Linked DNA regions of Sorangium aterium. The protein of the gene in region 1 interacts with the protein of each later gene in a pairwise test. Links are inferred from orthologs where the notes say so. Each region holds a gene or a part of one and is shown in the gene's direction. Other genes may lie near its edges.

Region 1 (4,375 bases):
GCGATCACCCCGCGTCGGCGATCGGCGCTTCGGGCACGGGCACCTGCATCTCCGGCTTCCGCGCGCACGCGTCGTTGCCGATGCCGACGCCGTAGCGGTAGATGAGCTCTCCGCCGAGCCAGCCGCTCGCCCCCGCGAGGCCGAACCCCGCGGTCGACAGCGCGATCCCGAGCGGCCGCAGCCCGATCGCCCGGGAGGCGAGCGAGGCGCCGTACAGGCCAGCGATCGCGAGGTTCAAGGCGCCGTGGACGAAGCCGATCCGCTTCGCGGGGCCGAGGGTGGTGCTCCAGTCGGCGAGCCCGGCGAAGGTGGCCACGAGCGCCCCGCCGAGGCCGATGGCCACGGTCGCGTCCGCTCCCCGATGGAAGCGCCGCCTGCGGCCGATGCCGGCGAGATCGAGCACCAGCGCGCAGGACCAGGCGCCGATGGGGATGGTCACAAGCACCGGGTGCAAGGGGTGCCCGAGGAACTCGCCATGCAGCACCTTGGCGACCGTGGGCGCGCGCCTCAGCACGGACTGGATCCCGCGCTGAAGCGGGTCGGCGATCTGGTCGATCCAGTCCTGCTCCTCGATTCCCCCCAAGACTGCGGTTCCGATCATGTCCCCTCCTCCGAGGCGCGTGGCTGCGCAGATTTCCAGCGCATGGCGCCCGCCCCGCCGACCGTCCAGCGGTGAACCCCTGACCGGATCCCGAGCAATCGGCGGACCCCGCGGAGCGGGTAGGGCGTTCCCATCCCCTCCCGCGGTGCGTGCGTCTGCGACGCCCGAGCTGGCCGCACAGTTCGCTTCTGCAAGGGTGCTCTACAGAAATTTCAGGTTCGAAATCAGCGAGCGACCCATCTGGAGTGAAATACGTTCGGATCGCGAATCGCGCGGATGGCATGGACGGTGCTCTATGTCCGGCCAGCGCTGCCGGCGCGGCCTTCCCCCCCCCGAGGCCCCGGCGGCGCTTTTTTTTTGGACTCTTTCCTTTTGCGCCCAGGGCGGGTGCCCGCGCGCATGCCCTGCGTTCCTCGTCCTGGGCGGCGTTCTCTGGTATCTCGCCCGTGCCGCGCCGCGCGCGGCCCTCCCGGAGCGATGCCCCTCCTCGCCGACGTCGCGGTGCCCGTCCCGCTCTCGCAGGCCTTCACCTACGAGGTCCCTGCCGCGCTCGCCGGCGAGGTGCGACCGGGGGCGCGCGTCCTCTGCGAGTTCCATCGGCGCAAGCTGCTGGGCGTGGTGCTCGCCGTCAGCGAGCGCAGCGCGGCCATCGATCCGTCGAAGATCAAGCCGCTCGCGGCGCTCGTCGACGCGCGCCCGGCGCTGCCAGCGGAGCTGCTCGCCTTCCTGCAGGAGCTCGCCGCCTACTACTTCGCGCCGATCGGCGAGGTGCTCCGCCTCGCGCTGCCGGCGATCGAGCGCGAGCAGGTGCGCGCGCTCAAGGCCCAGGGGGAGCTCGACGGCGTCCTCGACCTCGGCCGCGCCAAGCAGGTCGGCGGCCGCAAGGTCGCGTACGCGAGCGCGACCGACGTGGTCGAGGAGCCCGGCACGCTCCGCGGGCAGGCCGCGGCGGTGCTCGCGCTGCTCCGCGCGAACGGCGAGCAGCCGGTCGCGCGGATCGAGGAGCGCTTCGGCAACGCGCGCAGCGCACTGAAGAAGCTCGCCGAGCGCAACCTCGTCACCCTGGACGAGCGCGAGCCGCCGCGCGACCCGTTCTTCCGCCGCGCCGAGGAGCGCGACGTGCCCCCCGAGCTCAACGCGGCGCAGGCCGAGGCCGCGGAGCGCATCGACGCGGCGCTCGCGGCGCTGTCCGCGCCGCCCGGGGGAGGGGAGCACCCCGCGAGCACCCACCAGGAGCCGCGGCGCATCGCCCAGGAGCCGCGGCCGAGCGCGTTCCTCCTCTTCGGCGTGACCGGCTCCGGCAAGACCGAGGTGTACCTGCGCGCCATCAAGAGCTGCCTCGAGCGGGGCCGCGGCGCGCTCGTCATGGTGCCGGAGATCGCCCTCACCCCGCAGCTCGTCGCGCGCTTCCGCGCCCGCTTCGGCGACGAGCTCGCCGTGCTGCACAGCGGGCTGAGCGACGCCGACCGCCACGCGATGTGGGCGAGCCTCCACGTCGGCAAGGTGCGCGTCGCCATCGGGGCGCGCTCCGCGCTGTTCGCGCCGGTGCCGGACCTCGGCCTCATCCTCGTCGATGAGGAGCACGACGGCTCGTTCAAGCAGGAGGAGGGCGTGCGCTACCACGCGCGCGACATGGCGCTGCTCCGCGCCCACCGCGCGGGGGCGGTGTGCGTGCTCGGCTCCGCGACGCCTTCCATCGAGTCCGTCGCGCTCGTGCGCCGCGGCAAGCTCGCCGAGCTGCGCCTGCCGGACCGCGCGCACCGCGAGGCCAGCCTCCCCGAGGTCTCCCTCGTCGATCTCCGCCGCTTCGGCGCCGGCCCCTCGGGCGATCCGCTGATCTCCCTGCCGCTGCACCGCGCGCTCGAGAAGACGCTCGCGGCGAAGGAGCAGGCGATCCTCTTCCTGAACCGCCGCGGCTTCGCCCCGAGCGTCGTCTGCGGCTCGTGCGGGACGCTGACCACGTGCGACGCCTGCTCGGTCGCGCTGACGTACCACCGCGGGCGGCGCCGCGACGCGCGCCCGCCCTCGCCGGCCGGCGCGCCCGCGCCGGCGGCGCCGCTCGAGGAGCGGCCGGAGGGGGGGCGGCTGCGCTGCCACTACTGCGACTATGCGGGGCCGCTGCCGGACCGCTGCGGCTCGTGCGGCGCGCGGAACCTGCTGCTCGAGGGGCTCGGCACCGAGCGGCTCGAGGCCACGATCGCGGGCTCGTTCCCGGAGGCGCGCGTGGCGCGCCTCGATCGCGACGTCGCCGGCAAGGATCGCTCGCAGGCGATCCTCGCGAGGATGCGCGAGGGCAAGATCGACATCCTGGTCGGCACGCAGATGGTCACGAAGGGCCATGACCTGCCCAACGTGACCCTGGTCGGCGTGGTGAACGCCGACGCCGCGCTCGGGCTGCCCGACTTCCGCGCGGCCGAGCGCGGCTTCCAGCTGCTCGTGCAGGTGGCCGGGCGTGCGGGGCGGCGCGACCGCCCCGGCCGGGTGCTCATCCAGACGCGCAACCCCGAGCACCCGGCCATCGCGTTCGCCGCGGCGCACGACGTGCCTGGCTTCCTCGAGCGGGAGATCCGCGACCGCGAGGAGGTGGGTTATCCGCCCGCCACGCGCCTCGCGCTGCTCCGGATCGACGCGGTCGACGAGGGCGTGGGGCGCGGCGCTGCGGCGAAGCTCGCGGCCCACGCCCGCACCTGCCCCGAAGGGGTCGCCCGGCGCGTCGAGGTGCTCGGCCCGTCGGCGGCGCCGATCGCGCGCCTGCGCGGGCGCTACCGGTTCCGGGTGCTCCTGAGGGCGCGGGAGCGCGGTCCGCTCCGGGGGGCGCTCGCGGCGCTGGCCGGGCTGATAAGGGATGGCCTTGATCGGAACGCCCGGGTGATGATCGACGTGGATCCGGTCGCCATGCTGTGACGGGCGATCCGCGGGGAAACGGGCGCGCTCGCTGCGCCTGAGGCGCTCTCTATCCAGGCGAGGTGACGCCGGGCGGGGTGAGGCCGGGCGCGGTGAGCTCGCCGAGCTCGTCGCGCGACGCGCGCGAGAGCCGCTCGAACTCCGCGCCCAGCCAGTCGAGGAACGCCGCGTCCCACGTCGGCCCTTCCGGGCGGGAGGCGACCGCCTCGGCGAGCTCACGGTCCCAGCGGCCGTAGACGTCCCGGAGGAGCGCGTGCGCCCGGCGGCTCTCGGCGGACGCAGGATCCATCTGGCCGTCCGTGCGCTCGGCGAAGGCGTCCTCGCAGAGGAAGTAATTGCATGTCGCGGCGCGCCGCTCGGCGGGGACGGTGCAGCCGCGCGCGCCGTGATAGACGCACTTCGACTGCCGCGGGGCCGTGCGCTCCTCCCGCTTCCGCACGCGCCGGAGATCGAGTCCGCGGCTCACGGGGAGCAGGTTGCCGGCGGCGATCTGCTCGAGCAGCCAGGCACGGCCGTCGAGGGAGACGATGCGCCCGATGTCCGTCCAGTCGAGCTCGGGCGGGCTGACGCAGCACCCCGCGGGGCCTTGCGGGCACTGGGCGCACAGCGTCGAGTGCAGCCGGGTGTGCTCTCCTGAAAGCTCCAGACGGATCATCGAACCCCTTGCCGTCCCCCGAAGGGGCCGAGACACGCGCTCGATACAGCGCACATCCTGCCAGCGAACGCGCCAGGAATGACAGAAGCGCCCAGCGGCTGCAACCGACGCGACCGACGCAACCGACGCAACCGACGCAACCGACGCGACCATCGCATCGCTGACCGCGCCTCGATCCGAGCGGCGGCCAAGCGCCCCTCCTCACCGACATAGCG
Region 2 (4,042 bases), on another replicon or contig:
CTCTCCACGCTGGAGAAGGTCGACCCCGAGGCCGCGGCCGAGGTCGAGGAGCTCGCCAAGTGGCCCGAGGACAGCGCCGGCGGCCTCATGACCACCGACTACGTGTCGGTGGGCATCCACCTCAAGGTCGCCGACGTGATCGAGCGCATCCGTGCCGTCGGCGAGGACGCCGAGACCATCTACTACGTGTACATCGTCTCCGATCGCGGGCACCTCATCGGCGTCGTGTCGCTGCGCGATCTGCTGCTCGCCTCGCCGTCCGAGAGGCTCGCGGACGTGATGACCGAGAACGTCTTCGCCGTCAGCCCCGAGACCGATCAGGAAGAGGTCGCGCGGACCATGGCCAAGTACGATTTCAACGCGCTGCCCGTGCTCTCCGCGGATCGCAAGCTGCTGGGCGTCATCACCGTCGACGACGTGATGGACGTCCTCACGGAGGAGCAGTCCGAGGACATGCAGCGGCTCGGCGCGGTCGGCCCCATCGAGGACAGCTACTTCAAGACGAGCTTCTGGACGTTCATCCAGAAGCGGGCCCCGTGGCTCGCCGTGCTGTTCGTCGGCGAGTTCATGACCGGCGAGGTGCTCCGGCGTTTCGAGCACGACCTCGAGGCCGTCGCGACGCTCGCCTACTACGTGCCGCTGCTCATCTCCACGGGCGGCAACTCCGGCTCGCAGTCGTCGTCGCTCATCATCCGCGGCCTCGCCGTCGGCGATCTGCGCGTCGGCGACTGGGCGAGCGTCCTCGTCCGCGAGCTCGGCCAGGCGGTCGTGCTCGGCCTCATCCTCTCCGCCATCGGCATGCTCCGCGTCTGGCTCTGGGGCGACGGCACCGGCTTCGTCCTGACGATCGGCGCGACGCTGATGGCGATCGTCCTCATGGGCTGCACCGTCGGCGCCATGCTCCCCCTCCTCCTCCGGCGCATCGGCCTCGATCCGGCGACCAGCTCCACGCCGTTCATCGCGAGCCTCGTGGACGTCCTGGGGATCCTCCTCTACTTCACGATCGCCCGGCTCTTCCTGTCCGACCTCCTCGCGCAAGCCGGAGCGGGCGGGTGAGCGGAATCACGCGGCATTGCGCGGAACCGGGCGAAATTGGACGGCGATCGGACCGTGATCGAGCGGCGCTCGAGCGACGCCGCGCCGCCCGTGCCGAGGCCCACGCCGGTCCCGCCGCGCGGGCGCGCCGCGTGCTTTTCGGCGCGCCACGACCCTTGACGCGTCGGCCCCCATGGGGGAGTGAAGCAGGCGACGTTCGTTCAGCGCAGCGTGCGCTGAGCCCCTCCTAGGGAAGGAGTGACGATGGCCGAAGGCTTGAATCGCGTAATGCTGCTCGGCAACCTGGGCGCCGACCCAGAGCTCCGGTTCACCCAGGGAGGTCAGGCCGTCTTGAACCTGCGGCTCGCGACGACCGAGTCGTACCTGGACCGCGACAAGGTCCGGAAAGAACGGACGGACTGGCACAATGTCGTGATCTGGGGCAAGCGCGCCGAGGCCTTGGGCAAGATCCTCAGCAAGGGTTCCTCGATCTTCATCGAGGGCTCGCTCCGCACGTCGAGCTACGACGACCGGGATGGCAACAAGCGCTACAAGACCGAGGTGATCGCGAACAACGTCCTGCTGACGGGCGGGGCCCGCGGTCGCGGCGCTGCCGGTGATGACGCAGGCGCGTTCGGCGCGGATCCCGGCGGTGGCTACGGTGGTGGTGGTGGCGGTGGCTACAGCGGCGGCGGTGGCGGTGGTGGCGGCGGTTACGGTGGCGGCGGCGCCGGCGGCGGCGGAGGCCGCCCGGCGGGTGGCGGCTACAACCGCGGCGGCGGTGGTCGCCCCGCGCCGGCTGCGCAGGATCCCGGTCCTCCGCCCGACGATTTCGGCGGCGGCGGTTACGGCGGCGGCAACGACGACGACATCCCGTTCTGATCGCTCCCCCTGCCCGGCCGAGTGATCACCCCGGCGACGCCTCTCTCTTCAAACATCTCGAATACCGTCAGGCCCTCGGAGAGGGTGCTCGTCGCGCGGCGCACGCAGGGCCGTTGTCTGAGCCCATTGGACGCTTTGTCTCCGGCGTGCGCAGCGCGCCGGAGACAAAGCGTCCAAGGCGAGTTCGGCCCTGCGTGCGCCGCGCGACGAGCACCCTCTCCGAGGGCCGGGCAGTTCTCCACGAGCCCCTCTTCCCCGTCCTAGGGCCGCGGTCGCGGCCGCCGCGCCAGCAGGACGGTCACCCCCGCCGCCGCGAGCACTCCGAGCGCCGCGGTCGTGGCGACGGGCTGCTCCGCGGCGAGGAAGATCATCCGCACGACCAGCCCCGGCTCAGGCGGCGCCACGAACGTGCCCTCGAACGCGGTCGCCCCGAGCAGCGCGCCGCACCGGGCGCCCGCCCCCTGCGCAGGCTCGAGGCAGGCCAGGCTGCAGAGCGCCGCGTCGTGCTCGCTCCCGGCGAAGCCGAGCACGTGCTGCCCCCGGATCACCACCGCGCGCGCACCAGCCCTCCCGGCCCCCTCGAACGCCTGCTCGAACCGCTGCGACTGCGCGTGGATCGGCCCTGCTTCCCACCGCTCGATCGCCACCCCGAGGCCCCCCCGCACGAGCCCCGAGGCCCGATCGAGCACGAGCTCCTCCAGGCCGGTCACCCATTGCCGCGACGGGGCCGTCACGCACACGGCGCGCAGCGAGAGCCCATCCGCCTCGACGCCCCGCAGGAGCGTCACCTTCGCCCCCGGGATCGCGGAGACGTCGATCGCGGGCAGCGCCTCCTTCGGCGCCTCGCTCGCCCCGGCCGGCAACGCAAGGCGCAACCCGAGGCCCGGCGCCACGCCGTGAAGCTCAGACGCGCTCGAGCTCATCCATCAGCGCGAGCACCTCGGTCCGGATCTCGACGAGGGCCGTGCGCATCCGCTGCACCTCCTCGTGGCTCGCGCCCGCGTCCGGCGCCGGCGGCTCGATGCCGCCCTCGCGCAGCTTGCGCCGCGCGCCCGCGATCGTGAAGCGGTGCGAGTAGAGCAGCTCCTTGACCTTGAGGAGCGTCTCGACGTCGCGCCGGCTGTAGACCCGCTGCCCCTTCGCCGACTTCTGCGGGCGGATGGAGCGGAACTCCGTCTCCCAGTACCGGAGCACGTGCGGCTCGACCCCCACGATGCCGGCCACCTCGCCGATCCGGTAGTACAGCTTCGCCGGAAGCTGCGCGCGCACCGCCAAGCGGTCTACTCCTCGGCCGCCGAGGCCGTCTCACGCGGGTTGAGGACCTGCTTCAAGATCTGGCTCGCCTTGAAGTTCAGGACCCGGCGCTCCGTGATGAGGATGGGGTCGCCGGTCTGCGGGTTGCGGCCCTGCCGCTGGCGCTTGTCGCGCAGCACGAAGTTGCCGAATCCAGAGATCTTGATCTTCTCCCCGCGCCCCAGGGTTTCCTTCATGGTCTCGAACACGAGGTCCACCAGATCGGCAGATTCCTTCTTCGAGAACCCCCCAAGGCGGGAGTAGACCGCCTGAACGATTTCGGCTTTCGTCATGACACCCCCATCGCCCTTGCAGAAGGGGGGACGCGCCGCAACCCCTGAAGACCGTTCAGGAAGCCGCGTGCGGTCCCCCGACCGGCCTGGAGGGCAGAATGCCAGCCTGCGTCGGTGAGGTCTAGGGGGTTACGCAGGCTTCGCCCGATGTACACCAGGCACGCTTCGTGGAGCCCCCCGGGCAGCGCGGCGCTCGGAGCGGACCCGCGACGACACGAGCAGCGCCCCACACCTCGCACCCTCGAGCCGGCGGCCAGGGATCCGGCAGGCCCACCGGCGCGACCGCGGGCGCTGGCTGGGCTCGGCGGCGACGATCCGCTCAGACGGCAAGATCGCCGAGGTGGCGTTCCTTCGTCGACTGCCGGGACCAGGCGCCCACGACGGCCGCCTCGCTCGGCCGCGCGTCGCTCCAGCCGACGACCGGCGCGCTCGAGGTCGCATCGCGGCGGCGCACGATCTGCTCCTGGACGACCAGGACCGCCACGTAGAGGTAGCCGACGGCGAAGAGCACCGCGAACGGCGTGGCGAAGTAGTGCCCC

The links. Proteins that work in one complex are often made in the same cells at the same time.
Region 2: the proteins of priA (region 1) and POL72_RS16500 interact in binary tests that used the Escherichia coli proteins (3 or more experiments, as listed by UniProt). The link is inferred for Sorangium aterium from one-to-one orthologs.

Annotation. Positions count from the first base shown.
Region 1 is NZ_JAQNDK010000007.1:226,123-230,497, forward strand. What follows is about bases 701-3,791. They hold priA (replication restart helicase PriA), read left to right. Parts: upstream 701-1,078; coding sequence 1,079-3,505; downstream 3,506-3,791. Other genes in these bases: POL72_RS48750 (hypothetical protein), read right to left, coding at 3,555-3,791. Outside these bases: POL72_RS48740 (DUF2231 domain-containing protein), read right to left, coding at 5-601; more of POL72_RS48750, read right to left, coding at 3,792-4,160.
Region 2 is NZ_JAQNDK010000002.1:425,902-429,943, reverse strand. What follows is about bases 351-3,108. They hold POL72_RS16500 (single-stranded DNA-binding protein), read left to right. Parts: upstream 351-1,299; coding sequence 1,300-1,917; downstream 1,918-3,108. Other genes in these bases: POL72_RS16490 (MerR family transcriptional regulator), read right to left, coding at 2,821-3,108; POL72_RS16495 (hypothetical protein), read right to left, coding at 2,178-2,840; mgtE (magnesium transporter), read left to right, coding at 351-1,056. Outside these bases: more of mgtE, read left to right, coding at 1-350; more of POL72_RS16490, read right to left, coding at 3,109-3,186; POL72_RS16485 (integration host factor subunit alpha), read right to left, coding at 3,198-3,503; POL72_RS16480 (glycosyltransferase family 2 protein), read right to left, coding at 3,823-4,042. UniProt on the Escherichia coli protein: Plays an important role in DNA replication, recombination and repair. Binds to ssDNA and to an array of partner proteins to recruit them to their sites of action during DNA metabolism. Acts as a sliding platform that migrates on DNA via reptation.